DNA from 4 places in the Comamonas sp. 23 genome. Region 1 is predicted to be linked to each of the others. Evidence: predicted binding sites of a transcription regulator. Region 1 holds the regulator's gene; each other region holds the start of a gene.
The links. Region 1 encodes sigma-54, which starts transcription at its own class of promoters, with help from an activator protein. Its sites were predicted from a motif close to TGGCANGNAANCTGCTTT; they were not measured.
Positions count from the first base shown of each region.

Region 2: ACPEE1_RS00425 (ammonium transporter) is a predicted target of sigma-54. The motif match lies at 2,507-2,524, and genes of this name have one in related genera.
Region 3: ACPEE1_RS01830 (TorF family putative porin) is a predicted target of sigma-54. The motif match lies at 2,489-2,506, and genes of this name have one in related genera.
Region 4: exaC (acetaldehyde dehydrogenase ExaC) is a predicted target of sigma-54. The motif match lies at 4,087-4,104, and genes of this name have one in related genera.

Region 1 is NZ_CP187127.1:811,623-819,581, reverse strand. It holds gene ACPEE1_RS03630 (hypothetical protein) at 5-757, shown strand; gene ACPEE1_RS03625 (aspartyl/asparaginyl beta-hydroxylase domain-containing protein) at 905-1,819, shown strand; gene rpoN (RNA polymerase factor sigma-54) at 1,895-3,511, opposite strand; gene lptB (LPS export ABC transporter ATP-binding protein) at 3,617-4,393, opposite strand; gene lptA (lipopolysaccharide transport periplasmic protein LptA) at 4,417-5,085, opposite strand; gene ACPEE1_RS03605 (thiol:disulfide interchange protein DsbA/DsbL) at 5,196-5,840, opposite strand; gene ACPEE1_RS03600 (SPOR domain-containing protein) at 5,897-6,601, opposite strand; gene argS (arginine--tRNA ligase) at 6,628-7,959, opposite strand, start outside.
Region 2 is NZ_CP187127.1:109,534-117,492, reverse strand. It holds gene hutG (N-formylglutamate deformylase) at 1-767, shown strand, start outside; gene ACPEE1_RS00430 (FAD-binding oxidoreductase) at 902-2,329, shown strand; gene ACPEE1_RS00425 (ammonium transporter) at 2,572-3,804, shown strand; gene ACPEE1_RS00420 (hypothetical protein) at 3,903-4,205, shown strand; gene ACPEE1_RS00415 (aspartate aminotransferase family protein) at 4,364-5,704, shown strand; gene ACPEE1_RS00410 (carboxymuconolactone decarboxylase family protein) at 5,740-6,309, shown strand; gene ACPEE1_RS00405 (GNAT family N-acetyltransferase) at 6,343-6,870, shown strand; gene ACPEE1_RS00400 (PepSY domain-containing protein) at 6,937-7,455, opposite strand; gene tkt (transketolase) at 7,673-7,959, shown strand, end outside.
Region 3 is NZ_CP187127.1:450,881-458,839, forward strand. It holds gene ACPEE1_RS01820 (ABC transporter substrate-binding protein) at 1-522, opposite strand, end outside; gene ACPEE1_RS01825 (YifB family Mg chelatase-like AAA ATPase) at 690-2,234, opposite strand; gene ACPEE1_RS01830 (TorF family putative porin) at 2,562-3,293, shown strand; gene glnK (P-II family nitrogen regulator) at 3,337-3,675, shown strand; gene ACPEE1_RS01840 (ammonium transporter) at 3,741-5,048, shown strand; gene ACPEE1_RS01845 (aminotransferase class V-fold PLP-dependent enzyme) at 5,137-7,389, opposite strand; gene ACPEE1_RS01850 (Lrp/AsnC family transcriptional regulator) at 7,490-7,951, shown strand.
Region 4 is NZ_CP187127.1:1,013,095-1,021,053, forward strand. It holds gene ACPEE1_RS04555 (ABCB family ABC transporter ATP-binding protein/permease) at 1-1,320, shown strand, start outside; gene ACPEE1_RS04560 (polyhydroxyalkanoate granule-associated phasin) at 1,333-1,773, opposite strand; gene ACPEE1_RS04565 (DUF779 domain-containing protein) at 1,946-2,347, opposite strand; gene exaC (acetaldehyde dehydrogenase ExaC) at 2,487-4,007, opposite strand; gene ACPEE1_RS04575 (sigma-54-dependent Fis family transcriptional regulator) at 4,303-6,291, shown strand; gene ACPEE1_RS04580 (creatininase family protein) at 6,361-7,206, shown strand; gene ACPEE1_RS04585 (threonine dehydratase) at 7,224-7,959, opposite strand, start outside.

The DNA.
Region 1 (7,959 bases):
GCGGATGCCCTACCTCGGAGCTGGCGTACACGTCATCATTGCGCTGTTTTTTGCGGTCCACGCCGTGCGCAGCGGCCAGAACAACTACTGGCTGTTTGTGCTGCTGGCCTTCCCTTTCCTGGGCAGCGTGGTGTATTTCTTTGCCATCTACCTGCCCAATTCGCGCCTGCAGCGCCATGCCCGCAGCCTGGCGAGCAACGCCGTCAAGGCGCTGGACCCGACCCGCGAGGTGCGCGAAGCCCAGGCCGCCTACGACTACAGCCCCACCGCGCAGAACCAGATCCGCCTGGCCCAGGCCCTGCTGGCCAATGGCCAGGCCGAGCAGGCCTTTGGCCACTTCGAGGCCAGCATGAAGGGTCCGTTTGCCAACGACCTCGATATCCGCTGGGGCGCTGCGCAAGCGGCCTACCAGGCCGGCCATCCGCAGCAGGCGCTGCAGCAGCTGCGCGTGATTGCCCAGGCGGATGTGCACTTTCGCGCCGAGGCCGTGGGCCTGCTGGTGGCCAAGGCCTACGCCCAGCTGGGCGACCAGGCGATGGCGCGCAAGAGCTTTGATTTTGCGCGCCAGCACTCGGGCAGCTTCGATGTGATGGCCGAGTACGCGATCTGGGCTGCTGGCCAGGGCGACTGGCAGACCGCCAACGCACTGCAGGCCGAGCTGAACAAGGCGATGACGCACTGGAGCGGCCAGCAGCGCCAGCTCAACCGCGAGATGCTGCAGCGCCTCAAGACCGCCTTTGCCGCCCAGCCCAGGTAAGCGCACCTGGCTTGCCATTGACCAAACCGCAATAGGCCTGCTGCCAGCAGGCCATCCCACCGCCCCGCAGCCCTTGCAGCGCGCCAGTTTGCGCTTGCGCAGACAGCCGCCACAGCACAGTCGCTAAAATCGCTGTCTATGGCAAAAATCATCGTTCTGGCCCTGGTGCTGCTTTTCTTTGGCTGCGGCCTCTACATGCACCTGCGTGGCAAGGTGCGGCACAAGCTGCTGCGCCAGCTGTTTGACCACTCCACGTTCACGGCGCCATTCAATGTGTTCATGCTGATGTTCAGCAAGGTACCGCGCACGCCCTACCTGCCCACCAGCACCTTCCCCGACCTGGCCCCGCTGCAGGCCCACTGGCGCGAGATCCGCGAAGAGGCCATCGGTCTGCACCAGGCCATGCAGATCAAGGCCGCAGCCAACAACGACGACGCGGGCTTCAACTCGTTCTTCAAGACCGGCTGGAAGCGCTTCTACTTGAAGTGGTACGGCCAGGCCCACCCGTCTGCGATGGAGCTGTGCCCCAAGACCACGGCGCTGGTGCAGTCCATCCCCGGCATCAAGGCGGCCATGTTTGCCGAGCTGCCGCCCGGCGCCAAGCTCAACCTGCACCGCGACCCCTATGCGGGCTCGCTGCGCTACCACCTCGCTGTGCTGGCGCCCAATGATGACCGCTGCATGATCGAGGTCGATGGCACGCCCTACAGCTGGCGCGAGGGCGAAGGCGTGATCTTTGACGAGACCTTCATGCACTGGGCCGAGAACCGCTCCGAAGGCAACCGCATCGTGCTGTTCTGCGATGTCGAGCGCCCGATGACCAATGGCTTTGCGCAGTGGCTCAACCGCTGGCTGGGCACGCATGTGGTCGCTGCCGCCAGCTCGCCCAACAACGAAGGCGATCCGCGCGGCTTCATCAGCCGCATCTTCAAGATCTCGTTCTACATGGGCCAGTACCGCCGCCGCTTCAAGGCCTGGAACAAGACGGCCTACAAGCTCACCAAGTTTGGCCTGATGCTGGCCGTGCTGGCCTTGTTCATCTGGTGGCTGTGGCCAAAGTAAAGCGGCTCCGTCTCAAAGCAAAACCGCAGTGCCTAACGCAACTGCGGTTTTTTTATGGGCCCTGGCTGCTTGCGCTTACAGCGCCTTGCGCAGGCTGGCCGGCGGGATGCGCATCGCCTCGCGGTACTTGGCCACCGTGCGGCGCGCGCATTCAATGCCCTGGGCCTGCAGCAGATCGGCGATTTTTGCATCCGACAGCGGCTTTTTCGCGCTTTCCTCGTCCAGCAGCTGCTTGATCAGCGCCTTGACCGCCGTGCTCGACGCACTGCCGCCGGTCTCGGTGCCCAGGCCCGAGCCAAAGAAGTACTTGAGCTCGAACGTGCCCTGCGGCGTGGCCATGTACTTGGCCGTGGTCACGCGGCTGATGGTGGACTCGTGCAGGCCCAGCTCATCGGCAATCTCGCGCAGCACCATGGGGCGCATCGCCAGCTCGCCATGGACAAAGAAATTGCGCTGGCGCTCGACGATGGCCTGCGAGACGCGCAAGATGGTGTCAAAGCGCTGCTGGATGTTCTTGATGAACCAGCGCGCCTCCTGCAGCCGCTGCTGCAGCGCGCCATGGCCCTCGCTGCCCTTGTGGCTGCGCAAGGCATTGGCGTAGACATCCTGCACGCGCAGGCGCGGCATCACCTCGGCATTGAGCTGCACGCTGAAACCGGGCACCGGCAGGCCGCGCTCATTGCTGGGTCGCACGATGACATCGGGGATGATGGTGTTGCGGTCCACATCGGCATAGGGCCGGCCGGGGCGGGGCTCGAGCTTGGCGATCAGCGCCAGCGCGCTGCGCACCGCGGCATCACTGCATCCGGTCAGTTGCACCAGCTTGCGCACATCACGGCGCGCCAGCAGCTCCAGCGATTCCTGGCAGACCAGCAAAGCGGTCTCCAGCGCCAGCGCATCGGCCTCGGGCGTGTCCGAGCCCTCTTCATCCAACAGGCGCTGCTGGGCCTTGATCTGCAGCTGCATGCATTCGGACAGGTTGCGCGCGCCCACGCCAATCGGCTCCAGGCTTTGCAGCAAGCGCAGCGCCACGGTCAGGTGGTGCAGCAGGGCCTCGTAGCGCTCGGGGTCCGAGGCATCGCCAAAGCTTTGCGCGAGCTCGGCCAGCGTTTCTTCGAGGTAGCCGTCGTCGTTCAGTGATTCAATCAGAAAGTAGAGCGCGGCCCGGTCTTCCTGGCACAGGCGCAGCGACAAGGCCTGGCGGTGCAGCACATCCTGCAGGCTCAGGTGCTCGCTGCGCCGGTCGGACATCGGCGTCTCGTCGTCGTCATCGCCAGCGCTGGAGCGGGCGGGCAGATCGCCGCCCCACTCTTCCCAGTCCGATGCCGAATCGCCGGCAGCGGCCTCGGCATCGACGCCGGTTTCCTTGCCCGCGCCAAAATCCAGCGGCTGGTCGGAGGTTTCGGGCTCGAAATCGCTACTGTTGTTGGTGTCGGTGCTGGCAGCAGTATCGGCAACCTTGTCGGCTGCGTCTGCAGCGTCTGCAGCTTCGGCAGATTCAGCGGCTTCTTTACCGGCTTCAGCCTCGGGGGCCTCATCGCCCTCGCGCTCCAGAAACGGGTTTTCGTCGAGCATCTGCTCGACTTCCTGTGTCAGCTCCTGCGTGGACAGCTGCAGCAGGCGAATCGACTGCTGCAGCTGGGGGGTCAGGGTCAGGTTCTGCGATACGCGCAGCGACAGCGACGGCATCATGGCTGCGCCTCCACACGGGCTGGGGCAGCTGGCAACGGATCAGCCCTGCCGGCCCCGCAGCGCGGGACGGCATCTTGGCTGGCACGCCCGCCAAGGCGTGCGGTGTCACATACGGAAATGTTCACCCAGATACACCCTCCGGACCTCTGCGTTCTCCACAATCTCTTGCGGCGTCCCGGCGGCCAGCACCTTGCCATCGCTGATGATGCAGGCATGGTCACAGATACCCAGGGTTTCGCGCACATTGTGGTCGGTGATCAGCACGCCAATGCCGCGCTCCTTGAGAAAGGCGACAATGCGCTGGATCTCGATCACGGCGATGGGGTCGATGCCGGCGAAAGGCTCGTCGAGCAGGATGAAACGGGGCTGGGTGGCCAGCGCACGGGCGATCTCGACCCGGCGGCGCTCGCCGCCGGACAGCGCGACTGACGGTGATTCGCGCAGGTGCTCGACCCGCAGCTCCTGCAGCAGCGCGGTGAGCTGGCGCTCGACCTCGGCGCGCGAGAGCGGCTTGCCATGCTCATCTTTTTGCAGCTCCAGCACGGCGCGCACATTGTCCTGCACGCTGAGCTTGCGAAAGATCGAGGCTTCCTGCGGCAGGTAGGACAGGCCCAGCTGCGAGCGCTGGTGGATCGGCATATTGGCCACCGACTGCCCATCGATGCGGATATCCCCGCCATCGCTGCGTACCAGGCCCACGATCATGTAGAACGAGGTGGTCTTGCCCGCGCCATTGGGGCCTAGCAACCCCACCACTTCGCCCTTGCGCACCGACAGCGACACGTCCTTGACCACCTTGCGGCTGCCATAGGATTTCTCCAGGTGCAAGACCTCCAGCTGGCTGCGGTGGTCGCTGTTGGCGACCCGGGCGTTGACGGAAATGGTCGACGAGTTTTCTGCCACGGTCACTTGGCTCCGTCGTTCAGTTGGGTGCTGGGGCGCAATGGCGTCTTGTCATCGGCAGCGGGCTTGGCCGGGGCGCTGGCCTTGTCGTCTGCCTTGCCATCGGCCTTGGGCGTCAGGATCACACGGACGCGGTCCTTCTTGGGCGCACCGGGCTTGGGATCGGCCGCCGCCTGGGCGCCCTTTTGGCCGGAGACCGTGAAGGTATCGCTCAGATTGTTGTAGACGATCAGCGGGCCACTGACCTGGTCGGTCAACGTGGTCTCGCGGTAACGGCGCAACTCGCCGCGGCGCTCAAAGTGCACGGTGTCATCGCGGCCGTTATAGGTGATGACCTCGCCTTCGCCTTCGACGAACTCGTCAGGCGCGCCTGGGGCCGAGTCACGCTTTTGGCGGAAGAATGCGAGCTTGCCCGGCGCAGCAGTCACCACGCCGTGCTGGAAGCCGTCGCGGTCCTGGCTCACGGTCAGCTGCGCGCCACGGATGATGATGGTGCCCTTGGTCACCACCACATTGCCCGTGAAGACACTGGTCTGCTTGAGTTCATCGTGGCGGCCATCGTCCGCCTCGATGTTCATGGGCTTGGTGCGGTCTGCACGCTCGGCGTGCGACAGCAGCGGCACGGCCAGGGCCACTGCCACCAACAAAGAGTTAAAAATACGGTGTCTCATAAGGCATGAATCTTGCTCTGCCCCATTGTAGCCATGCTGGAGCGTTAGGCCGTTTCTGGCACAAAAAAGCCCGCGTGCGCGGGCTCTGTCTCAAGCGTTGGGGAATCCGCTCAGCCTTGTGCAGCCAGGAACTCTACCACTTGCAGCACGTTGCTCATCGAGCCGGCACGGGTTCCGTCGGTGTAGTACTTGCCCGCCACGCCCAGCGATGGAACGCCTTCGACGCCGTACGACTCTTGCAGCTGGGTGGCCTTGCGCACCTGGCCTGCGACGCTGAAGGAGTTGTAGGCTTCCTTGAACTTGGCCAGGTCCACGCCGTTCTTGTCCATCCAGGCGAAGATCTCGTCGTCCTTGTTCAGGCGCTGGCGCTCGACGTGGATCGCACGGAAAACCTTGACATGTACGTCAGGGATCAGGCCCATCGACTCCAGCGCAAAGTAGATCTTTTGCTGGGGCACAAAGGTGTTGTTGAAGGCCACGGGCACGCGGCGGATCTGCAGGTTCTTGGGGGCAGTCTTGGCCCAGGCTTCAAACTGCGGCTCGAAGGCATTGCAGTGGGGGCAGCTGTACCAGAAGAACTCGATCACCTCGACCTTGCCAGCGGGCGCATCGGGGGTGACGGGCTTGGCCAGCTTCAGGTAGTCCTTGCCTTCCTTGAACTTGGCCTGTGCGTTGGCGCCGGTGGCAAAAGGCAGGCTCAGCGCCGAGGCGGCAGTAGCGGAAGCCGCCAAAGTGGAAAACTCACGACGTTTCATGTTTTGTTAACTCCAGTGACAAGTTGCGGTTAGGAGTGCCCTGCACCGCCAAAAGTTCAACGCTGCACGCGGACGATTTGCGCATCCACGCCGGCGCCATCGAGCTTGCCTTTGAGGCCATCGGCATCATCGCGCTTGTTGAAGGGGCCCACGCGCACCCGGTATACGGTGCGGCCATTGACTTCGCGCTCGCTCACGCGCGCTTCCCAGCCCATCATCGCCAGCTTGGCGCGCTGTGCATCGCCATCGGACTGGCTGCGGAAAGCACCGGCCTGCACGAAGTACTGGAAGCCGTCGGTGCCATCGGCACTGCGCGACTTGGCCAGATCGCCCAGCGGATCGGCGCCCTGGCCGGCCTTGGGGTCGAGCTTTGCGACCTGGGTCTTGTCTGCCGGCTTGTCAGCGGGCTTGGTGGTATCGGGCAGCACCACTTCGGGCTTGGCAGGCTTGTTTTCCACTGGCGCGGGGGCGTTGTCAGCCACCGTGCGCGGCGGCTCAGGCACCACCACGCCCTGAGCGGCCGGTGCCACAGCCGCGGGCGCACGCGCGGGGTTCTTGCCATAGAGCGGCGAGTTCGGGTCCCAGTTCTGGTTGCGCTGCGCCTCGGCCTTGTCCTTGGCCTCGCCGCGCACGCCACCTTTGTTGACAAACGGCACCGGCACATTGGTGACGTACACGGCCACGGCCAAGGCCGCGCCCACGCCCACCAGCAGCCCCAGGATCAGGCCCAGGATGGTTCCACCACGTTGATGTCGTCGCATTGCAGTTATTACCTTTGTTCGCAAAATCACATGCGCTCTGGTGCGCTCACACCCAGCACGGCCAGGCCATTGCGCAGCACCTGCGCGACCGCTGCCACGAGTGCCAGACGGGCCAGTTTGGTGGCTTCGTCATCCACCAAGATACGCTCTGCATCATAGTAGCTGTGGTAGGCCGAGGCCAGGTCACGCAGATAGAACGTAACATCGTGCGGCGCATTGCCAGCCGCGGCGTTGCTCAGCATCTCGGGATACTGGGCCAGCATCTGCATCAGCGCCTGGGCCTGCGGCCCTTGCAGCGCGCCCAGGTCAATGCCGCTCAGCGCAGGCAGACCAGCGCCGCCTTGCTCCTGCCAGCCGCGCAGCACCGAGCAGATGCGCGCATGGGCGTACTGCACGTAGAACACCGGGTTGTCATTGTTCTGGGCCACGGCCAGGTCGACATCAAAGGTGTACTCGGTATCGGGCTTGCGCGAGAGCAGGAAAAAGCGCACCGCATCCTTGCTGGTCCACTCGATCAGGTCGCGCAAGGTGACATAGCTGCCGGCGCGCTTGCTGATCTTGACCTCTTCACCACCGCGCACCACGCGCACCATGGTGTGCAGCACATAGTCGGGGTAGCCCTGGGGAATGCCGACATTGACCGCCTGCAGACCGGCGCGCACGCGGGCGATGGTGCCGTGGTGGTCCGTGCCCTGGATGTTGACGGCCTTGCCGTAGCCGCGCAGGAACTTTTGCGTGTGGTAGGCCACATCGGGCAGGAAGTAGGTGTAGGTGCCGTCGGACTTGCGCATCACGCGGTCCTTGTCGTCACCGAAGTCGGTGGTGCGCAGCCACAGCGCGCCATCTTGCTCATAGGTGTGGCCGCTGGCGATCAGGCGCTGGACGGTCTCGTCCACATGGCCGTTCTGGTACAGGCTCGATTCGAGGTAGTACTCGTCAAACTTGAGGTTGAAGGCCTGCAGGTCCTTGTCCTGCTCGTTGCGCAGGTAGGCCACCGCAAAGTTGCGGATGTTGTCGTAATCCTCGACATCTCCATTGGCGGTGAACGCGCGGTCATCGGCCTCGATGGTCTGCTTGGCCAGGAACGCCTGGGCAATATCGCCGATGTAGTCGCCGTTGTAGAAGTTCTTGGCCAGCGGGTTGTCGCTGTCGGTGGGCCAGCAGTCGTCACCGGGCTTGAAGCCCTTGGCACGCAGCTGGGTGCTCTTGGTCAAGGTGTCGATCTGCACGCCCGCGTCGTTGTAGTAGAACTCGCGGTGCACGCTCCAGCCCTGGCTGCCGTAGAGGTTGCAGATCGCATCGCCCAGCGCGGCCTGGCGGCCATGGCCCACGTGCAGCGGACCGGTGGGGTTGGCCGA
Region 2 (7,959 bases), 700 kb from region 1:
TCTCCTTCCCCCATGTGGGCACCTATGTGCCGCCCGCGCTGGCCGAGCGCTTCACGCCCGAGGCGCGCGAGGTGCATGACACCGACTGGCACCTGCCGCTGCTCTATGCGTTTGCGCAGGAGATCGGGGCCTCGACCCTGGTGGCCACGCATTCGCGCCTGGTGGTGGACATGAACCGCCCCCCCGATGGCGCCAGCCTCTACCCCGGCCAGAGCGTGACGGGCCTGTGCCCGGTCGACACCTTTGCCGACACCCCCGTCTACCAAAGCGCCGCGCTGCAGCCCGATGACGCCGAGATTGCCCAGCGCCGCGACCAGGTCTGGAAGCCCTACCACGACCAGCTGGCCGCCGAGCTGGCCCGCATCAAGGCCCAGCATGGCGCAGCTGGCCTGTGGGATGCGCACTCGATCCAGTCGGTGCTGCCGCGCTTTTTTGACGGCAAGCTGCCCGATCTGAACCTGGGCACCAACAAGGGTGCGAGCTGCGGCGAAGGCCTGGGCGAGGCGCTGCTGGCCGAGGCCCGCAAGGGTGAGGCTGACGGTTTTACCAGCGTGCTCAATGGCCGCTTCCAGGGCGGCTACATCACGCGCCACTATGGCCAGCCGGCGCTGAACGTGCATGCCATCCAGCTGGAGATGACGCAGAGCAGCTATATGCAGGAGCACATGCCCTTTGACTACCTGCCGGCCGTGGCCGCCAAGGTGCAGCCCCATGTGCGCCGCATGGTGGAGACCTTGCTGGCTTACGTGCAGCAATCGGCACGCTGATTCCAACGCCTCCGCAAACGGTATCCAGGGCTTGCACGGCAGGCCTGGGATGCCGTTTTTTGCTGTAGTGGCCCAGCAGGTTTTGCTGCTGGCGGGCCGCGCCTGTCAGGCAAACCGCCCGACAATAGCGGTCTATGACTACCTCTCGCACCGACAACGCGGCAGCCGCTCCTGCGGCGGCTTTTTGGACCGATCTTGAGCAAGCGCTGGGCCCCAACGGCTTTTCGCGCGGCGCGGGCGCCATCCCCGAGAAGTACTGGACCGACTGGAGCGGAACGCCGCCGGTGCCGCCGCTGGCGCTGCTGCGCCCGCGCAGCACCGAAGAGGTCAGCGCCCTGCTGCGCATCTGCCATGCCCACCGGGTGCCCGTGGTGCCCCAGGGCGGGCTGACCGGCCTGGCCGGCGCGGCCGTGCCAGTGGCCCAGGGCGTGGCGGTGGCTTTCGACCGCATGCAGCAGATCGAGGACGTGAATGCACGCACCGGCCTGATGACGGTGCAGGCCGGCGTCACCCTGCAGGCGGTGCAGGAAGCGGCCGTGGCGGCGGGCTGGGTGTTTGGCGTGGACCTGGGCGCGCGCGGCAGCTGCCAGATTGGCGGCAATGTCTCGACCAATGCGGGCGGCAACGGCGTGCTGCAAAACGGCATGATGCGCGAGCAGGTGCTGGGGCTGGAGGTGGTGCTGGCCGATGGCACGGTGCTGCCGATGCTGCGGCCCATGCTGAAGAACAACACCGGCTATGACCTCAAGCAGTTCTTTATCGGTGCCGAAGGCACCTTGGGCATCATCACCCGCGTGCTGCTGCGCCTGCGGCCCGCCCCCCAGGCCAAGGCCACCTGCATGGTGGCGCTGCCTGGCTTTGACGAAGCGCTGGCGGTGCTGGCGCGCATGCAGGCCCGCTTTGGCAACAGCGTGGCCGCGTTCGAGCTGATGTGGAGCGACTTTGTGCAGACCTCCATCCAGTGGCAAAAGCTGCAGCCGGCGTTTGCCCAGCAGCACCCGCTGCAGGCGCTGATCGATGTGGATGGCAAGGACGAGGCTGCGCTGCGCGCTGCGGTGGAAGAGGCCCTGGGCGAGGCCATGGAGGCCGGTGAGGTGGTGGATGCAGTGATTGCGCAGTCGAGCGAGCAGGCCAAAAGCCTGTGGAAGCTGCGCGAGGCACCGGCCGAGATGACCGCGCACATGCACCCGCCGGTGAACTTTGACGTCAGCCTGCCCCAGGTGGATATTGGCCGCTTTGCTGCGGCCTGCCGCGCCGCCTTTGATGCGCGCTGGCCTGGCCACCACAGCCTGTTCTTTGGCCATGTGGGCGACGGCAACCTGCATGTCACGACCGACAGCAAAACCATTGGCGGTGAGGACGAGGCGCTGGAGGCCGTGCTGTACGGCCTGGTGCAGCAGTTCCAGGGCAGCGTATCGGCCGAGCATGGCATTGGCCTGCACAAGATGCCCTACCTGGGCTTTAGCCGCACGCCGCAGGAGCTGGCCGCCATGCGGGCGATCAAGCAGGCGCTCGATCCGCTGGGGCTGATGAACCCGGGCAAGGTGTTGGCTGCGGACTGAATTCCGTTGTAGTCCCCTCAGACAGAACCGGCGCCTGCAGCGATGCATGCGCCGGTTTTCCGTTGGTGGCTGCTCCAAGGCCCATGGCACCGATGTGGTGCGATCGGGCATAGGCCGGCGGCCTGGCCACCCCTGCGCATGCCCGCAGACCGCGTATCCAGGCGCTTTCCCGCTCCATGGCATAGAAACTGCTACCTTTTGAAACAAACCCGCAATGGATGACAACGTAAAAAGGGGATGGCATGCAAATGGTGCAGATGGCTGCGATTGACAAGGCCGATACGGCCTGGCTCTTGGTCTCTACGGTGCTGGTGTTGCTGATGACACTGCCGGGCATTGCGCTCTTCTATGCCGGGTTGGTGCGGCGCAAGAATGTGGTCAACACGGTGGTGGCCGTGTTTGCGGTGGCGGCGGTGGTGTCACTCACCTGGTTTGCGCTGGGCTACTCGCTGGCCTTCAGCAAGTCCACGGCCTGGCTGGGCGGGCTGGACCGGGCCTGGTTCTCATCGATGCGCCTGGATGCGGCAGCGGGCACCGTGTCGGTCAGCCACCTGGCGCCCCATCTGCCCGAGTCGCTCTATGCGCTGTTCCAGATGGCCTTTGCCGTCATCACCACCACCTTGATCATTGGCGCCGTGGTCGAGCGCATGCGCTTTTCGGCGCTGCTGCTGTTCTCGGCGCTGTGGAGCGTGCTGGTCTATGCGCCGGTCGCCCACTGGGTCTGGGAGAGCGATGGCTGGCTCAACAAGCTGGGCGCGCTGGACTTTGCCGGTGGCGCGGTGGTGCACGTCAATGCGGGCGTCTCGGCCCTCGTCTGCGCGGCCATGCTGGGCCGGCGCCAGGGCTATGGCCGCCAGGCCTTTGAGCCGCACAGCCTGGGCTGGACGGCGATGGGTGCCGCGCTGCTGCTGATTGGCTGGTTTGGCTTTAACGCGGGCTCTGCCCTGTCGGCCGATGGCCGTGCGGCGCTGGCGATGCTGGTGACCATGGTGGCCGCTGCTGCCGGCGCGCTGTCCTGGATGCTGGTCGAGTGGTGGGTGCGCGGCGCGCCCACCTTGCTGGGCGTGCTCTCGGGCCTGATTGGCGGTCTAGTGGCCATCACACCGGCGGCCGGTTTTGTACAGGTGGGCGGCGCAGTCGCCATCGGCCTGATGGCTGGCGTAGCCTGCTTTTGGGGCGCCACCTGGCTCAAGCGCCGCCTGGGTGTGGACGACTCGCTCGATGTGTTTGGCGTGCACGGCGTGGGCGGCATTGCCGGCTCGCTGCTCACCGCCTTGTTTGCCGACCGCGCCATTGCCGGCGTGGATGCCACGGTTCTCAACCAGCTGGTGGCCGTGGCGGCCGTGGCTATTTACAGCGCGGCGGGCACTGCCATTTTGCTGACCGTTATCCGCGTGGTTCTGCCTTTGCGGGTGACGGCGCAGCAGGAGATCGATGGGCTGGATATCAGCCTGCACCAGGAAAGCCAAAACTAGCGTGATAGGCCCGGCGCCACCGGGTGCCGCCGGGCCACCAGGCAGCAGCGCTCTGTGCCTGCCGCCTGCCCCTCAGGTTCTGCCATGGAGGAGCTTGTATGAACGACAGTGAACGCCTGGCCATCGCCGCGCATTTGCATGTGGCGCTGCGCCGCAAGACGGGCCGGGTGACCGATACCGAGTGGATGGCCAGCGATACCGCCTACGGCCAGGCGATGGCGCGCTTTGCGCTGAGCCATGCGCTGGCCAACCAGGATGCGGAGCTGGAGCGCCTGGCGCAGCGCTTTGCGGCCAGCCTGCCGGGCGCACCCGCCCCAGCGGCGCCGGCCCCTGCCAGCGATCCGGCTGCACCGCAGGGGCTGGTGGCCTCGGCCAAGCGCTATGTAGGCGGCTTGCGTTGAACGGATAGCGACAGGGAGGGAAGGGGAAGCCTGGGAACAGAAATAGGTGGAAATGGAGCAAATGATCCATTAATCTATTGAAAAATTACAAATGATCCTTATACTGTGCGTATCGCTGCCGGCGCAGGGCTGGTGACGCATTGTCAAGGAGTGCTCGCATGAGCCATGTCATCCATCGTTCTCTGGCCCAGGTTCCTCTTGTTGCGGTCGGCGGCAAAGGCGTGGAATTGTTTGACCAGGCCGGTAAGGCCTACCTGGATGCCAGTGGCGGGGCAGCCGTGTCGTGCCTGGGCCATGCCCACCCGGATGTGCTGGCAGCGATGCACCGCCAGCTCGACCAGCTGGCCTATGCCCACACCAGCTTTTTCACCACCGAGGTGCAAGAGGCGCTGGCCGACCACCTGGTCGCGCATGCGCCCGCGGGCATGACCGATGTCTACTTTGTCTCCGGCGGCTCCGAGGCGGTCGAGGCCGCGCTGAAAATGGCGCGCCAGTATTTTGTCGAGATCGGCCAGCCCGAGCGCACGCACTTTGTCGCGCGCCGCCAAAGCTACCACGGCAACACCTTGGGTGCCTTGGCCGTGGGCGGCAATGAATGGCGCCGCAAGCAGTTTGCCCCCATCCTGATGGACGTGGGGCGCGTGGCCCCCGCCTATGAATACCGCGACCGCCTGGACGGCGAGAGCCAGCCCGCCTATGTGGCGCGTTTGCTGGCCGAGATCGATGCCAAGTTCCAAGAGCTGGGCCCGGACAAGGTGATCGCCTTTGTCGCCGAGCCCGTGGTGGGTGCGACCCTGGGCGCGGTGGCCGCCCCTGCCGGCTACTGGCAGGGCCTGCGCGCGCTGTGCGACCGCTATGGCATCTTGCTGATTGCCGACGAGGTGATGTGCGGCATGGGCCGCACCGGCAGCTTGCATGCGGTCGAGCAAGAGGGCATCAGCCCCGATCTGATGACCATTGCCAAAGGCCTGGGCGGCGGCTACCAGCCGATTGGCGCGGTGCTGGCCCAGCGCAAGATTGTGGAGGCCATGCGGCGCGGCAGTGGCCTGTTCCAGCATGGCCATACCTACATCGGCCATGCGATGGCGGCGGCCGCCGCGCTGGCGGTGCAGCAGGTGATACAGCGCGACCAGTTGCTGCCCCAGGTGCTGGCACGCGGCGCCTATCTGCAAAAGCAGCTGCATGCGCGTTTTGACGAGCACCCGCATGTCGGTGATATCCGGGGCCGGGGCCTGTTCTGGGGCGTGGAGCTGGTGCAGGACCGCAGCAGCAAGGCGACGTTTGACCCGGCGTTCAAGCTGCATGCCAAGGTCAAGGCGCAGGCGATGGAGCAGGGCTTGCTGTGCTACCCGATGGGTGGCACGATCGACGGCCTGCATGGCGACCATGTGCTGCTGGCGCCGCCCTTTATCAGCGGCGAGGCCGAGCTGGACCAGGTGGTCGAGCGCCTGGGCGATGCCATCGACAAAGTGCTGGCCCAGCAACCGGTAGCCGCCTGAACACGCCCCCGAAACGATCTGAAAGAACCTGCCCGATGACGCCCTTCCAGGACCGCATGCCGCCCTTGCCCCCCGAGACCTGGAGCGAAGAGCAGCGCCGCTATGCCCAGCCCATCATCGATGGCCCGCGCGGCGCGCTGATATCGCCCTTTGTGCCTTTGCTGCGCAGCCCCGAGCTGATGGACCACACCCAGCGCCTGGGCGAGTACCTGCGCTACCGCAGCGCCATCGGCCTGCGCCTGACCGAGCTGGCCATCCTGGTCACGGCCCGCCAGTGGACGCAGCAGGTGGAATGGGCCATCCATGCGCCCATTGCGCTGCGCGAAGGCCTGAGCCAGGCCACTGTGGACGCCGTGGCCCAAGGCCGCCGCCCCGATGCGATGCCTGAGGATGAGGCCGTTGTGCATGACTTCTGCATCGAGCTGCACCAGCAGCGCCAGGTGAGCGATGCCACCTGGACCCGGGCCCAGCAGCTGTTGGGCGACCAGGGCGTGATGGACCTGATCGGCATCAATGGCTATTACAGCCTGCTGTCGATGGTGATGAACGCGGCGTGCACGGCGGTGCCAGCATCGACCGCCCAGCCACTGGCGCCCTTGGCCTGATGTGATGGCTGCCGCATCGCCGACAATGGGCCGATGCGTTTTCATTCCAACGACCAGCCCCTTTGGTCCCTTGAACCCCTGACCGCGCAGCACCTCGATGGCCTGATGCAGGTGCAGCTGGCCTGCTATGGCGCGGACTTTATGGAGAGTGCCGCGCTGTATGCAGCGCGGCTGGCCAGCCCTGTGCAGTGCTCGCTGGTGGCCGTGCAGCAAGGCCAGGTGCTGGCCTATCTGGCGGCCTACCGCTCCGTGTTGGGCAAGGTAACACCGCTGCATGGCGGCTTTGCCTGTGCATCGGCAGCCGACACGCTGTACCTGCATGACATGGCCGTCGCGCCCGAGCGGGCCGGCGAGGGCCTGGCCTCCGCGCTGCTGCAGGCGATGCTGCAACAAGCGCAGGCCGATGGGCTGCGTTACTCGGCGCTGGTGTCGGTGATGGGCTCGCAGCCGTATTGGCAGCGCAAAGGCTATGCAGCGCTGCTGCCCTGGTCGGCACAGGAGCGTGAGGCCTTGCTGAGCTATGGCGAGGATGCGCAGTACATGGCGCAAGCTTTGGTCTGAGTCCAAACCCCGGACGCAAAAAAGGCCAGCATGGGGCTGGCCTTGGTATCTTGCTTTTAAAGCCGCTTACTGGTGGATATTGCCTTCAACGGCGTTGACGCGCACTTCCACCTCGGTATTGGCCGCGTTGAGGATCTTGACGTCATAGGTCAGCACGCCCAGGTGGTCGTCCAGGTCCACGTCAATGGCCTTGCCGGGGGTGTGCTTCAAGGCGGTGGCAATGGCGTCGTTGATGCCGATCTTGGCGGCAGCCAGGCGGTCGGTGTCCTTTTTCTCGGCGGCGCCATCGTCCTTGTTTTCCATGACCTTGGCGGCGTCCAGCGCGCTGAACTTGAGCTTGATTTCACGGCCCTGGGCGTTGATGCCGCTGACTTCGTAGATGGGCTGCTTTTTCTTGGTATCGATCTCGGCCTTGAGCACCTTGAGGCCATGCTGGCTCTGCGCGCTCTGGATGGCTTGGGCCAGGTCGAAGCGGGCCGCTTGCACGGCAGCGATCTTGTCGGCGGTGCTGGCCAGGGCGCTGCCACTCAGCGATGCCAGGGCGAGCGTCAAGGCCAGAGCGGTGGTGGAGAGGGTGCGTTGCATGGTCAATCCTTTCAAGCGGTAGCTGACAAACGATAGTCGGTATAAATTATATTAATAGAATTTTATTGGCGATAGCTTGCGTATTGTCAGTGTTTGCCCAAGCCCTTGGGGTAGGCGGTGGCCCTGCGCCGCCGTAGGCCAAGACTGCCATGCCGGACGCGTGAGACGGCAGCCCGCTAAAATGCGGCCTTTGTCGCTTTTTTCTTCCTCCACTCCCATGGTCAACAATCAGAATATGGCGAATGCGATCCGCGCACTCGCAATGGATGCCGTTCAACAAGCCAATTCCGGCCACCCCGGTGCGCCAATGGGCATGGCCGATATGGCAGTGGCCTTGTGGAGCAAGCACCTCAAGCACAACCCGCTCAATCCTCAGTGGATCAACCGCGACCGTTTCATCCTGTCGAACGGCCACGGCTCGATGCTGATTTACGCGTTGCTGCACCTGACCGGCTACGACCTGCCGATCAGCGAGCTGAAAAACTTCCGCCAGCTGCACAGCAA
Region 3 (7,959 bases), 360 kb from region 1:
GGTCCTCGCGCCATCCTTGTAGGCCACATTGGCAAAGGCCTGGCCCCAGTTCTTGCCATTGGTCTGGAAGCGCCAGACCAGGCCCTTGTTGTCGCCCTCGGTCAGCTCATCGGCCGAGCCTACGGGCAGCAGCGCAACACTCTTCTCGAGTGCCACCGGGCGCACGGCCAGCGCCACCGCGCTGCTCCACACGCCGGTGATCGCGACCACACCATCCACATCGATCAGCTTGCGCGCGGCCGACACGCCGGCTGTGGGCGTGGTCTCGTCATCGGCGACGACGATCTCCAGCGGACGGCCCAGCACACCGCCATGTGCATTGATATGGGCTGCGGCTGCCTTGGCCGCCGTTTCCTCTTCCTTGCCATAGGCGCCACCCGATCCGGTCAGCGGGGCCAGCAAGCCGATACGGATGGGGGCGCCGCTGGGGGCACTGGCTGCACCTGCCGCACTGGCACCGGCCACCACACAAAGCGACGCTGCCGCCACGCCCAACACCCGCCACTGACCCAATTTGCTCACGCCCATATCCGCTTTCAAAAAACCGCCGTTCGCAGCAGGGCTGCGCGGCGCAAAAGGGGGATTGTGCGAAGTCAGCGTTGCGGGAGGAACTAATTTTTCTGACTTACTAAACGCGTTTTCTGCATAAGGGTGGACATGCGGCAGCGCTGCCCGCGTGCATGTGCTGCCTACATGCCGCTGCTGCCCAGCAGCGCCCGCCGGTACTGCACCGCCTCGGCCACATGGGCCGGGCTGATGGTCTCCGACTGCGCGAGATCCGCAATCGAGCGCGCCACACGCAAGCTGCGATGGATGCCGCGTGCCGACCAGGCCAGCTGGGCGGCGGCGGTTTGCAGCAGCTGCAGCGCAGCGGGCTCGGCATGGCAGTAATCGTCGAGCGCCTGGCCTTGCAGCTGCTGGTTGAGCATGCCCTGGCGCTGCAGTGACCGGGCGCGGGCAGCGGTCACCCGCTCGCGGATGGTGGCGGTCGATTCGCCGGCCGGGGCGGTCAGCAGCTCATCGGCGGGCAGGGGGCTGACTTCCAGGTGCAGGTCAATGCGGTCGAGCAAGGGGCCGCTGATGCGGGCCTGGTAGCGGCTGACCTGGTCGGGCGAGCAGCGGCAGGCGCGCTGGCGCGAGCCCCGAAAACCGCAGGGGCAGGGGTTCATCGCGGCAATCAGTTGGAAGCGGGCGGGAAAGGTGGCCTGCTGCGCGGCGCGGGCGATGCTGATCTGGCCGGTCTCCAGCGGCTCGCGCAGTGCTTCGAGCGCGCTGCGCGGGAACTCGGGCAGTTCGTCCAAAAACAGCACGCCGCAATGGGCCAGCGATATCGCACCGGGCCGGGGCGGACTGCCGCCGCCCACCAGGGCCACGGCGCTGGCGGTGTGGTGCGGCGCCATCGTGCTGCGCTGGCCCCAGCGCTGGGCATCAAAGCTGCCGACCAGGCTGTGCACGGCGGCGTTCTCCAGCGCCTCGGCCACGCTCAAGGGCGGCAGCAGGCCGGCAAAGCGCTGGGCCAGCATCGATTTGCCAGCGCCCGGTGCGCCCAGCATCAGCAGGTTGTGGCCGCCTGCGGCAGCGATCTCCAGCACCCGCTTGCTGGCCGCCTGGCCTTTGACATCGGCCATGTCGGCGCCGGGGGCCTCGGGCGGGCGGGGCTGGGCGGGCATGCGCTGCCACTGGCTGGGCGCTGCATCGGGCTCGGCGCTGGCGGCCTGGGGCGCAAAGTGCTGCACCACGTCCAGCAGGTGGCTGGCGCGGTAGACCTCGGCATCGGGCACCAGGGCGGCATCCTCTGCACTGCCCGGGGGCAGCACCTGGCGCACCTGCTGGCCGCGCTGGTGCAGGTCCATGCTGGCGGCCAGCGCGCCGCGCACCGGGCGCAATGCACCCGACAGCGACAGCTCGCCGGCAAATTCATAGTCCTTGAGCCGGTCCGCATCGATAGCGCCGCTGGCCGCCAGAATGCCGACCGCGATGGCCAGGTCGTAGCGGCCCGACTCCTTGGGCAGATCGGCCGGTGCCAGGTTGACAGTGATGCGTTTGTTGTGCGGAAACTCCAGCCCGCTGTTTTGCAGCGCTGAGCGCACACGCTCACGCGCTTCCTTCACTTCCAGATCGGCCAGGCCGACCAGGGTAAAGCTGGGCAGGCCATTGGCCAGATGGACTTCGACGCTGACGGGATGGCCGGTGAGCCCGACCAGGGCCCGGCTGTGCACCACGGCGAGACTCATGGGCGGGCTTCCTTGTTGTTTTGCACCTTTTTGGTGCATTGCGAAGCACCTCTTGGAGGCACGGCTGCCACCAGCATCGCAAAAGTCGCTGGCAGCAACAAGTGGCGACAGCCCGGGGAAGGCGTGGCGGCGGCGCCGGCCTGCCATCCCGCGCCCCCGGCCGCCCTGTGGCGGCTCAGAACGTAAGCATTTGCAAAAAAATATAGCGCGCTGCGCTTGTCTGGTGCGCGCAACGCAGCGGGTAGCGCTGGGTTTGGCACGCTCTGTGCATTGTGCTTGCCACAAACGGATGGGTCGAATTCATCAACAAGGAGTGTGGCAATGGCAATGAGCAACAGAGGCTGGATGGTGGTGGCGGGTGCAGCGTTCCTGGCGCTGCCAATGGTGGCAAGCGCGCAGCTGACCGCCAATGTGAGCGTGACCACGAACTACAAGTTCCGCGGTCAGGACCAGAAGTCCTCTAGTGCCCAATGGGTCAAGCCCGCACTCCAGGGAGGGGTCGACTACGCCTTTGGCGACAGCGGCTTTTATGTGGGGAACTGGAACTCCACCGTCGACTGGCTCGACAACAACAAGCTGGAGATGGATTTCTACGGTGGCTACAAGTTCAAGGCCGCTGATGTGGATTGGGATGTGGGTCTGCTGACCTATGTCTACCCCGGCAACACGCTGGGCAACACCACCGAACTGTATGGCTCGGGCACCTACGGTCCCGTGACCGTGAAGTACTCGCACACCGTGTCGAAGGATTACTTTGGCTGGGCCGGCACCAAGTACGACAGCACGTACAAGGGCCGCAACACCGGTTACCTGAATGTGGCATTCGCCCAGGAAGTGGCGCCCAAGACGACCTTGAAGCTGGCCGTGGGCTATACGCGCTTTTCCAGCGACATCAAGGACCTGGGCGTGCCCAACTACCTGGACTACAGCGTGGGCGGTGCCTATGACCTGGGTGATGGCTTCTCGCTGAGCGCTGCCTGGGTGGGCGCCAACAAGACGGGTGCCTTTGGCTTTGTGAACAAGGGTCGCGCGATCGTATCGCTGACCAAGGCTTTTTGACGCAGCGCCGCTGCAATAAGTGACGACAGGAGAGACTATGAACATGAAACTGGTAGTGGCGGTGATCAAGCCCTTCAAGCTCGATGAAGTGCGTGAGGCGCTGTCCGATATTGGGGTGCAAGGCATCACGGTGAGCGAGGTCAAGGGCTTTGGCCGTCAGAAGGGCCATACCGAGCTGTACCGAGGCGCCGAGTACGTGGTGGACTTCCTGCCCAAGGTGAAGCTGGAGATTGCGGTGGCCGAGGACCTGGTGGACCGGGTGATCGAGGCCATCGAGAACGCAGCGCGCACCGGCAAGATCGGCGACGGCAAGATCTTTGTCTCGCCGCTGGAGCAGGTGGTGCGTATCCGTACCGGCGAAACCGGCCCGAACGCGATCTAAAAAACAGCGCTCCGCGCTGGCAAGGCGCGCGCAACAAGCCAATTTATCTTGAAGGTGTGAACAACATGAGACGACTTCTTTCCTTGGCAGGGCTGGCGGCAGTGGCACTGGCCACTGCGGGCAACGCGGCTGCGGCCGATGCGGCAGCTCCCGTTCTGAATGCAGGCGATACCGCCTGGATCATGACCTCGACCATGCTGGTGATCCTGATGGTCATCCCGGGTCTGGCGCTGTTCTATGGCGGTCTGGTGCGCAGCAAGAACATGCTGTCGGTGCTGGCCCAGGTGTTCACGATCTTCTCGCTGATCACTGTGCTGTGGACCATCTACGGCTACTCGCTGACCTTCTCCGGTGAAGGCAACTTCTTTGGCGACTTCGGCAAGGTGTTCCTGATGGGCATCACGCCCGATACCTTGTCGGGTGCGATGGCCACTGTGCCGGAGTATGTGTTCGTCTCGTTCCAGGCCACGTTCGCCGCCATCACCGTGGCGCTGATCGTCGGTGCCTTTGCCGAGCGCATCAAGTTTGCGGCCGTGATGATCTTCGCCGTGCTGTGGTTCACCTTCAGCTACCTGCCGATTGCCCACATGGTCTGGGGCGGTGGTCTGCTGGGCAAGGATGGCGCGCTGGACTTTGCCGGCGGCACCGTTGTGCACATCAACGCCGGTGTGGCCGGTCTGGTGGGCTCCTATGTGCTGGGCAAGCGCCTGGGCTTTGGCCGCGAAGCGCTGGCTCCGCACAACCTGACCTTGACCATGGTGGGCGCATCGCTGCTGTGGGTGGGATGGTTCGGCTTCAACGCCGGCTCGGCAGGTGCTGCCAACGGTATTGCGGGCCTGGCCTTCATCAACACCATCGTGGCCACCGGCGCAGCCTGCGTGAGCTGGTTGGTGTGCGAGACGCTGCACAAGGGCAAGCCCTCGATGCTGGGTGCCGCTTCGGGTGCCGTTGGTGGCCTGGTGGTCATCACCCCAGCCGCCGGTTTTGTCGGCCCCATGGGTGCCATCGTGATGGGTCTGCTCGCCGGTGCTCTGTGCCTGTGGGGTGTGTCCGGTCTCAAGCGGCTGCTCAAGGTCGATGACACCTGCGACGTCTTCGGTGTGCACGGCGTGGGCGGTATCCTGGGTGCCATCCTGACCGGTGTGTTCTGCGCCTCCAGCCTCGGCGGTGTCGAGCCAGAAGGCTACAACATGGCCCACCAGATCTGGGTGCAAACCAAGGGCGTGCTGATCACCATCGTGTGGTCGGGTGTGGTGGCCTGGATCTCGTACAAGGTGGCAGGTTTGCTGACCGGTGGTCTGCGTGTGACGGAAGAAGCCGAACGCGAAGGCCTGGACATCACCTCCCACGGCGAAGCGGCCTACGGACGTTGATTCTTGCGGATACTCCTTGGGGGGCCGGACGGGTGCACAACCCGGCCGGCCTTTTTTTATGCGCCGTGCTGGCGGTTGAAATGCGTTCTCAGACGGATGCCGTGGCGCGCTCTGGCCACAGCGCCAGGCCGCCAGCCACGCTGAAGGCCTGTTGGTGGCCCAGCCGGCGCAATGCATGGGCGGCCTGGGCGCTGCGGTTGCCGCTGCGGCAGTAAAACACCACGGGGGTATCGGCCGGCAAGGCCAGCCACTGCGGCAGCGCATTGAGCAGGCCCGACAGCGGCACGGCCTGGCTGCTGGCGCCATCGTCCAGGCCAGGCGCCTGGCCCAGCTGCTGTTCATAGGGCTCGCGCACATCCACCAGCAGCGCGGCGCTGCCGGCCTGCTGCAGCGCCTGGGCACGGGCCACGGGCAGCTCCACACACACGGCGGGCGTGGCGGCATCGACGCGGGCGCCGCAGGCCATCGTCTGGTAGGCGGTGGGGGCCAGGTCCTGCTCCAGCGCGGCCTTGGCAGCGGCAAAGGCGGCGGCATCGAGCTGGCCTTGCAGCACGCCGGCCAGCAGCGGCTGGGCTGCAGCTTCAACGGCCAAGGTGCAGGCAAAGCGGTTGTCATAGTCATGGCCGGGCAGCAGCAGGGTTTGCGGGCCCACGGCCCGGGCCAACAGGCGCAGGCTGTCCGCATAGGCGAGCGGCGCGCTCTGCACAAAATCGCTGCGGCCCAGCGCGCCGGGCAGCACGGTATCGCCCACCAGTGCCAGCTGCAGCTGAGTGCCTTCATGCAGCAGGTAGGCGGTGGAGTCTTCGGTGTGGCCGGGCAGCGCCAGGCGGCTTAAGCGGTAGGCGCCCAGCGTGATCTGCGTGGCGCCTTGGGGCCAGCCCAGCGCATCGACCGCGCCCGTGGCCTGCAGCGCAGCGGGAACGGCAGCGCGCAGCTCGGCCGCCGATGAGGCATGGTCGCCATGGCTGTGGGTATCGAGCACGGCCGCCAGGGTAAAGCCCCGGCAGCGCAGCCATTGCGCCAGGCGCTCGACCAGCTCGGGCAGCGGATCGACGACCACACAGCGCTGGCTGGCAGCATCGGCCAGCAGGTAGCAGCAGGCGCCGTCAACGACAAAGCGCGTCAGCAGCGGGGCTGTGCCATGGGCGGTGTCCTCAGGCGCTTCCACCAGACAGTTCGCGCGCAGTGCCGCGCCGCAGGCGCGGATGCGCTGGCAGGCCTCGGCGATCATCTCGGCCGAATCGGCCGCGCCAAAGGACATGCGCACCGCAGCAGCCGTCTGCCAGGCGGGCAGGCCCATGGCCTCGAGCACATAGCTGGGCTGCGCCTTGCTGGCACTGCAGGCCGAGCCGCCACTCACCCGCAGGCCGGCAGCGTCAAACAGATCGAGCAGCAGCTTGGCGCTGAGGCCCGGCACGGCAAAATTCAACGTGGTGGGCAGGCACAGCGCGGGCGGCGCATTGAACACCAGGCCGGCAAAGGCCTCGCGCAGTGCGGCTTCGAGCTGGCTGCGGTGGCCCGCCATCGTGGCGGCGCTGGCAAAGCTGCTGCCGTCCCGCAGCGCGCGCAGCACGGCGCCCAGCGCGGCAATGCCGGCCATGTTCTCGGTGCCGGCGCGCAGCGCGCCTTCCTGCCCGCCGCCGGCCAGCAGCGGGGTAAAGGGCGCGCCCTCACGCACATAGAGCATGCCCACGCCCTTGGGGGCATAGAGCTTGTGGCCGGAGAACGGCGCGTAGTCGATGCCGCGCTCTACCGGCTTGAGCGCCAGCTTGCCCAGCGCCTGCACGCCATCGACCAGCCACAGCGCCGGGCTGCCGCGCAGCGCATCGGCAATGCCGTCCAGGTCGCTGATGACGCCGGTTTCGTTGTTGGCGGCCATCGTGCACACCAGGCCGGCCGAGGGTGCCTGCGCGCGCAGCCAGGCCAGGTCATGGCGGCCATCGCGGCCCACGGGGATGGCGGCAATCGGCAGGTGCAGGCCGAGTACGGCGTTCCAGTGCTTGAGGGCCTCGGGCACGGCCTTGTGCTCGGTCGCGCCATAGAGCAGCTGCAGCACAGTGCTGTCGCCGGCCTCGCGGCGCTGGCGCAGGGCGCTCAGCGCCGACAGCACGGCGGTCTGGATGCCCTCGGTCGCACCGCTGGTGAACAGCAGCTGGCCGCTGGGCACGCCCAGCACCTGGCGCGCGGCGGCACGTGCTTCGTCGAGCAGCGCGCGGGCCTTGAGGCCGCTGCCATGGATGCTGCTGGGGTTGCCGTAGGCATCGGCCATCACCGCCAGGGCGGCGGCGCGGGCTTGGGGGAGAACGGGGGTGGTGGCGTTGGCGTCGAGGTAGATTTCCATGCCCAAATTGTCCAGCCCGGGCCGGGGAATACAGTCGCAAAATTCGCCAGCTACTGCACAATATTGGAGTTCTATTCCAGAAAATAGGAAAAAAATGAAATTGGATTCTATTGACCGCAAACTGCTGGAGTTGCTGCAGGCCGATGCGGAGACCCAGGTGGCCGATCTGGCGGCCCAGGTCGGGCTGTCGGCCACGCCCTGCTGGCGCCGTATCCAGCGGCTCAAGGAGGCCGGGGTCATCAAGCGCCAGGTGGCGCTGGTGGACCGCGACAAGGTCAATGTGGGCGTGACGGTGTTTGTGGCGGTGCGCACCAGCACGCACAGCCAGGAGTGGTTTGAGCGCTTTCGTGCGGCAGTGGCGGCCATTGCCGAGGTGGTCGAGTTCTACCGCATGAGCGGAGAGGTGGACTACCTGCTGCGCGTGGTGGTGCCCGATATCGCCGCCTACGACAAGGTCTACAAGCGCCTGATCGCCGATACCCAGCTGCTCGATGTGTCGTCGAGCTTTGCGATGGAAGAGCTGAAGTTCACCACCGCCTTGCCGCTGTCCTATATTCCATAAGCCAGCCT
Region 4 (7,959 bases), 200 kb from region 1:
ACCTTGATCGAGCTGGCGCTGGTGCTGGGCATTCTGGCCGTGCAGTTCGATATCTGGTTTGCCATCATCACCATCGTTGCGCTCACGGTCTACATCACGTTCACCGTGGTGGTCACCCAGTGGCGCACGCATTTTCGGCGCGAGGCGAACCTGATCGACTCCTCGGCGCACAGCAAGGCGATTGACTCGCTGCTGAACTACGAGACGGTGAAATACTTCAACAACGAGGCCTTTGAAGCCCAGCGCTATGACGGGGATCTGGAAAAACTGCGCCGCTCGCGCCTCAAGAGCCAAAGCAGCCTGAGCCTGCTCAACAGTGGCCAGCAGCTGATCATTGCAGTCGCGCTGGTCGCAATGCTGTGGCGTGCCACCCAGGGCGTGGTCGACGGCCGGCTCAGCCTGGGCGATCTGGTGATGATCAATGCCTTCATGATCCAGCTGTACATTCCGCTCAATTTCCTGGGCACCTTGTACCGCGAGATCAAGCAAAGCCTGACCGACCTGGACCGCATGTTTGTGCTGATGGACCAGCAGCGCGAGGTGGCCGATGCGCCGACGGCCCAGCCGCTGGCGCTGCAGGCCGAGCCTGAGCTGCGTTTTGACGACGTGCATTTTGCCTACCACCCGGGCCGCCCCATTTTGCAGGGCCTGAGCTTTGTCGTGCCTGCGGGCAAGACCGTCGCGGTGGTGGGCCCTTCGGGCGCCGGCAAATCCACGCTCGCGCGGTTGATCTTTCGTTTTTACGATGTGCAGGCGGGCGCCATCCGCATTGCGGGCCAGGACATCCGCGATCTGACGCAGGACAGCCTGCGCCGCGCCATCGGCATCGTGCCGCAGGACACCGTGCTGTTCAATGACACCGTCGCCTACAACATCGCCTATGGCCGGCCCGGCGCATCGCAACAGGAGATCGTGCAGGCTGCGCAGGCCGCGCGCATCCACACGATGATCGCCGCCTCACCCGAAGGCTATGCCACCCGTGTGGGTGAGCGCGGGCTCAAGCTCTCGGGCGGCGAAAAGCAGCGCGTGGCCATTGCCCGCACCTTGCTCAAGAACCCGCCGATCCTCATCTTTGACGAGGCCACCTCGGCGCTGGACTCGGCCAGCGAGCGCGCCATCCAGCAGGAGCTGCAAAAGGCCGCGCAGGGCAAGACCACCTTGGTGATTGCCCACCGCCTGTCCACCGTGGTGGATGCGCATGAAATCCTGGTGATGGACGCCGGCCGCATTGTGGAGCGCGGCACCCATGCGCAGCTGCTGGCGCAGGGTGCGCGCTATGCCAGCATGTGGGCCTTGCAGCGCAACCAGGTGCAGCAGTAGATTGAAATTTGCTTAGCGCTTGCTGCGCGAGAGCCGCTTGGCGTTGCTTACGGCCTTGGCATGGACGGGTGTGATGCCGGCGTTGAGCACGTCGGTGACGGCCCGTACCTGCTGCGTGACCATACGCGAGGTAGCCTTGCCCACGCCAAAGGCGGCCAGCGGGTTGCTGCTGCCGGGGGTGAACGGCCCTGGGACGGTATACAGGCTGGCGGCGGCCTGCCAGTAGGCTGTACAGGCCTGGGTCCACATCCCGATCCAGGATTCGTAAAAGGCGGTGACCTTTTCGTTGCTCATGCGGTAGAACTCTTGCTGGTCGCGCGCCGAAGGCTGGGTGCCAGCGAGCATCATGCGGCCCACGCGTTGTGCGACCACCTGGGGAGCAGCCAAGCTGAGCTCCAGGCTTTTGGTGGCCAGATTCTGGACCTTGGCTTGGGTAGTGTGTCTTGCAGTCATGGGCATTCCCAGTGGGTTAAAACTAGGGAAATTGTAGAAAGCTTTGAAGAATGCTGCATTGCAGCAACTTCACCTGCCTGCACCCATGGTTATTGCTTAAGCCATTGATATGAAAAGAATACCTGTATTTCTTGCACCATTCTTGTGGGGTAGGTGCAGCGCTTGACCTGGCCTAGGACTGCGCATTGTTTGCAATGGCTGGCGCGTCCTGTTGCTGCAGCGCCTCCAGCTCGTCGCTGCTGAAGACGCGCGAGCGCGTGTGAAAGGCCTTGCCCTCGGGGCCTTCGAGTGAGAAGGTGCCGCCGCCGTGCGTGTCGATCACATCGATGATCAGCTGGGTGTGCTTCCAGTACGCGTACTGGGAGGTGCTCATGTAAAACGGGCAGCCCCCTATATCGCCCAGGTAGACATCGCCCTGGCCAATCGTCAGCTCGCCCAGCAGGTAGCAGTTGGCCGCGCTGTTGTCGCAGCAGCCGCCCGATTGGTGAAACATCAGGCCAGGGCCATGCTTGTCTTTGAGCAAGGCAATCAGCGCTTGCGCGGCCGGGGTGGCCACTACCTTTTCCACAACCATGTTGCTGTCTCCTGTGAGGTGGGCAAGGCAGGTGCCATGCCGGCGGGAATGGGTGGTGTTGCACAGGCGGTGTGCGTGGCCCCAGCCCTGACTGCTGAGGCAGCCTGGGTCGGGCACACCGCCCTGCATACCCTGTCTATTAGAAGAAGCCCAGCTTGTTTTCGGAGTAGGACACCAACAGATTCTTGGTCTGCTGGTAGTGGTTGAGCATCATCTTGTGGTTCTCACGGCCGATGCCGGACTCTTTGTAACCGCCAAAGGCGGCATGCGCGGGGTAGTGGTGGTAGCAGTTGGTCCAGACGCGGCCCGCCTTGATCGCGCGGCCCATGCGGTAGGCCAGGTTGCCATTGCGCGTCCACACACCTGCGCCCAGGCCGTACAGCGTATCGTTGGCCAGCTCCAGCGCTTCTTCTTCGGTCTTGAAGGTGGTGACCGCCAACACCGGGCCAAAGATTTCTTCCTGGAAGATGCGCATCTTGTTGTGGCCCTTGAACACCGTGGGCTGTACATAGTAGCCGCCGTCCAGGTCGCCGCCAAGCTTGGCTTCGGCGCCGCCGATCAGCACTTCAGCGCCTTCCTGGCGGCCCAGGTCCAGGTAGCTGCTGATCTTGATCAGCTGCTCCTTGCTGGCCTGCGCGCCCATCATGCTGTCGGTGTCCAGCGGGTTGCCATGCTTGATGGCGGCAATGCGCTTGAGCACTTTTTCCATGAAGCGGTCATAGATGGACTCATGGATCAGCGCGCGGCTGGGGCAGGTGCAGACCTCGCCCTGGTTGAAGGCAAACAGCACCAGGCCTTCGATCGCCTTGTCGAGGAAGGCGTCGTCCTGGTCCATCACATCGGCAAAGAACACATTGGGCGACTTGCCGCCCAGCTCCAAGGTGGCCGGAATCAGGTTGTTGGCAGCGGCCTGGGCGATGACGCGGCCGGTGCTGGTCGAGCCGGTAAAGGCAATCTTGGCGATGCGCTTGCTGTTGGCCAGCGGCATGCCGGCCTCGCGGCCATAGCCGTTGACCACGTTAAGCACGCCGGCGGGCAGCAGGTCTTCGATCAACTCGATGAGGATCAGCAGGCTGATGGGGGTGGATTCTGCGGGCTTGAGCACCACGCAGTTGCCCGCAGCAATGGCGGGGGCCAGTTTCCAGGCAGCCATCAGGATGGGGAAGTTCCAGGGAATGATCTGGCCCACAACGCCCAGCGGCTCGTGGTAATGGTAGGCCACCGTCGTGTAGTCAATCTCGCTGATGCCGCCTTCCTGCGCCCGCAGCGCGCCGGCAAAGTAGCGGAAGTGGTCGGCCGACAGAGGAATGTCGGCATTGAGCGTCTCGCGGATCGCCTTGCCGTTGTCCACCGTTTCGGCGTAGGCCAGCAGTTCGGTATTGGCGTCGATGCGCTCGGCAATCTGCAGCAGCACATTGGAGCGCTCGGTGGCTGATTTCTTGCCCCAGGCATCGGCCGCGGCATGGGCGGCATCCAGTGCCAGCTCCACATCTTCGGCGGTCGAGCGTGCGGCCTGTGTGTAGACCTGGCCGTTGATCGGCGAGATCACATCAAAGTACTGGCCCTTGACCGGCGCCTTCCACTGGCCGCCAATGAAGTTGTTGTACTGCTTTTTGTAGCTGATCTTGGCGCCCGATTGGCCGGGAAATACGTATTGCATGGTGTGTCTCCTTGGAAATGGATATCGCAAGCTGATTCGTGCCGGATGCCAGCAGGAAAAGGCACGAGTCACACCTGAGATATCAAGATGCATGCCAGGCCCGATTGCGTGCCAAGTGCTTGATTTGTATCAGTCCCGCTGGCCGCGATGGCTGGCGTTGGAACAGCGCCGGACAATGCAGGTGTTCCAATCTGGAACAGTCGGACAGCGGCATGGCTATTCACGGCGACTCCGTGCGGCCGCTTTCCTATACTGTCCCCATGGGCCTGCGCAGACAGGCTTGCAAGGAGACAACATGGATCCCCAGATCACCTCCCAGGTGCTGCGCCAGGCACGGGTGCATTTGTTGGCACATGGTGAATGCCCGCCCGGGGCGGTGCAGGCGCGCATTGCCAGCTCCTGGCAACGCAGCCTGCGCGCAGGGGTACAGCCAGTCGGCCGGGTGTCTTACGGCGACCCGCTCACCGGCTCCGAAATGCGCCAGGTGCTCACGCGCAGCGAAGACCTGCTGGCCATTGCCCGGCCGGTGATGGACTATGTGTTCGAGCAGATCCAGGACAGCCACAGCATGGTCATCCTGGCCAACGCCCAAAGCACCCTGCTGCACACCTTGGGTGACGCCCCTTTCCTGAACAAGGCCGAGCGCGTGGCGTTGCGCAGTGGCGCGATCTGGACCGAAGAGGCGCGTGGCACGAATGCGATTGGCACGGCGCTGGTGGAAGCCACGCCGCTGCGCGTCGAAGGCGCGGAGCACTTTCTGGAGGCCAACAGTTTTTTGAACTGCGCAGCCTCGCCCATCTTCAGCGCCCAGGGCCAGCTGCTGGGCGTGCTCGATATCTCTGGCGACCAGCGCCTGGCCCAGGCCCATACCTTGGGGCTGGCCACCACCGCTGCCCGCATGATCGAAAACCGCTGGCTGCTGGCACGCCACCAGCGCGACTGGCGCATGCATTTCCACACCCAGGCCGAAGGGGTGGGTACCGCCGCCGAAGGCATTCTGGCGCTGACGCCCGATGGTTTGCTGCTGGGCGGCAACCGCACCGCCATGCAAAGCCTCAAGATTGCCGCGGCCGACTGGGGCCATCTGCACTGGGACGACATCAGCGCGATGCCGCTGCGCGACTGGCTGGCCCGGGGCCATACCCAGACCGAGCGCTTGCATCTGGCGGCCCTGCACACCGGCCGCAGCGTGTTTGCGCGCCTGGTGCTGCCTCAGGCATCACACGCCACGCCGGTGGGCGCTGCACCGCCCGCGCTGCCAGGCGATCGCGCGGGCCGGGCGCCGCTCGTGGCCGTGCCCCAGCCAGCGGCGCCCGATGCGCTGGCCCGGCTGGACACCGGTGACCCGGGCTGGCGCGCTGCGGCCGAGCGCGGGCGGCGCACCTGGGGCAAGGGCATTGCCTTGCTGGTGCAGGGCGAATCGGGCGTAGGCAAGGAGCTGTTTGCGCGCGCGCTGCACGACAGCAGCGCACGCCATGCCGCGCCTTTTGTGGCCATCAATTGCGCGGCGATTCCGGAGCATTTGATCGAGGCCGAGCTGTTTGGCTACGAGTCCGGGGCTTTCACCGGCGCCCGGCGCGATGGCCAACTGGGCCGCTTGCGCGAGGCCCAGGGCGGCACGCTTTTCCTCGATGAAATTGGCGATATGCCGCTGGCGCTGCAAACCCGTTTGCTGCGTGTGCTGCAGGAGCGCAGCATCACGCCGTTGGGCGGCGGCAAGGCCCAGCAGCTCGATTTTGCGCTGGTCTGTGCCACCCACCACCAGCTGCGCGAGGCGGTGGCGCAGGGGCGCTTTCGGGCCGATCTGTTCTACCGTATCAACGGCCTGGCCTTGCAGCTGCCCGCGCTGCGCGAGCGCAGCGACCGCGAGGCCATCACCCGCCGCTTGCTGGACCAGTTCAACCCCAGCCAGCCGGTACGGCTGCATCCTGATCTGGCCTTTGCAATGGCGCACTACCCCTGGCCCGGCAATCTGCGCGAGTACGCCAACGCGCTGCAGACCGCATCGGCGCTGTTGCTGCCCGGCGAGGACACGATTGGCTGGTCGCAGCTCTCCGACGATCTGGCGCAGGAGCTGCTGCGCTACCGCGAGGGCGCGCCGATGGCGGTAGCCGCTTTGGCCGCGCAAGCGCAGCCACCCAGCCTGCCGGCCACCGATCTGAAAACCCTCTCGCACACCGCCATTGCGCAGATGCTGCAGCAGTGCCGGGGCAATGTATCACAGGCGGCCAAGCTGCTGGGCATCAGCCGGCAGACCCTGTACCGCCGGCTCAAGACGGCTTAGGCTTAGCTGCATGGCCTAAGATAGCTGCTGCGCCGGCACATGGTGTGCCGCCTGTTTGTTGGAATGCCCATGCCCGCCTCTGAAAACCCTGCTGTCGCCACCTGGTCTTCGCGCTGGTGGGCCGATATCAGCACGCGCGAATTTGCCCAGGCGCAGACCAGCGGCCTGGCGGCCAGCACGGTGGCGGTGCTGCCCGTCGGCGCAGTGGAGCAGCATGGCCCGCATTTGCCAGTCTCTGTCGATGCCACCTTGCTGCAAGGCATTGTGGCGGCGGCCATGCCGCTGCTGCCAGCCGATGTGCCCGTGCTGGTGCTGCCGGCGCAGAACATTGGCCTGAGCACCGAGCACCTGAACTTTCCCGGCACCTTGAGCCTGCCGCCCAAGCTCATCATCGACCTGTGGACGGCGCTGGGCCAGGCGGTGGCGCGTGCGGGTATCCGCAAGCTGCTGATGTTCAACACCCATGGCGGGCAGGTGGCGGTGATGGATATCGTCGCGCGCGAGCTGCGCATCGCCAATGGCATGCTGGTCTACAGCAGCAGCTGGGGCGGCCTGCCGTTGCCCGCCGAAGTGACGGGCCTGTTCAGCGCCGAGGAGCACCGCTTTGGCATCCATGGCGGCGAGGTGGAAACCTCGATGATGCTGCACCTTGCACCCGCGCAGGTGGACATGGCGCAGGCGGGTTGCTTCCATTCCACGTCGCAGGACCGGGCGGGGCGCTTTGCGATTGTGGGCAATGGCAAGAGCGCCAAGATGGGCTGGGCGATGGAAGACTACAACCCCTGCGGCGCCGTTGGCAATGCCGCGGGTGCCACGGCAGACAAAGGCCGGGCGGTGGTCGAGGCAGCGGCCCAGCAACTGGCATTGCTGCTGCAGGAGATCCACCAGCTGGCGTGGACGGTGCCGCCGCGCTGATGGCTACCCGCTGAGGATCAACCCCGCAGCACCTCGCTGAACACGGCCGCATCGACATTGCCGCCGGTCAGCGCCAGGCCCACGGTCTGGCCGGTGATCTGTTCGCGCTCCTGCAGCGCGGCGGCCAGGGCGCCGGCACCGGCGCCTTCGGCCACATTGTGGGTGTCGGTAAACAGGAAGCGCATCGCTGCGCGCACCTCGTCGTCGCTGACGGCCACCAGGTGGTCCAGGTGCTGGCGCAGCACCGGCAGGGCCATCGGGTCGGCGCGGCGCACGGCCATGCCGTCGGCAATCTCGGTGCTGACCACCGCCTCGACTACTTCACCGGCGGCGATGGAATCACGGTAGGTGGTGGCGCCGGTGCTGATCACGCCGACAATGCGCACCGGGTGCTGCAAGGCCAGCTTGGCCGCCACGGCGGCGCAGGCGCCCGAGCCCAGGCCAATGGGCACATAGACGGTCTGCAAATGCGGTACGGCGCGCAAAAATTCCCACCAGTAGGTGCTGACGCCGCTGACCAGGTCCGGGTGGTAGCTGGGCACCATGTGGGCGCCGCTGTGCTCGGCCAGCGCCATCGCATGCTCGCGGGCGGCCTGGAAGTCGTCTCCGTGCTCGATCAGCTCGGCACCCAGCGAACGCATCGCCATGTTCTTCTCGACCGAGTTGCCATGGGGCACGACGATGGTGCAGCGCACGCCATGGCTGCGCGCAGCCCAGGCAATGCTCTGGCCATGGTTGCCGCGCGTGGCGCTG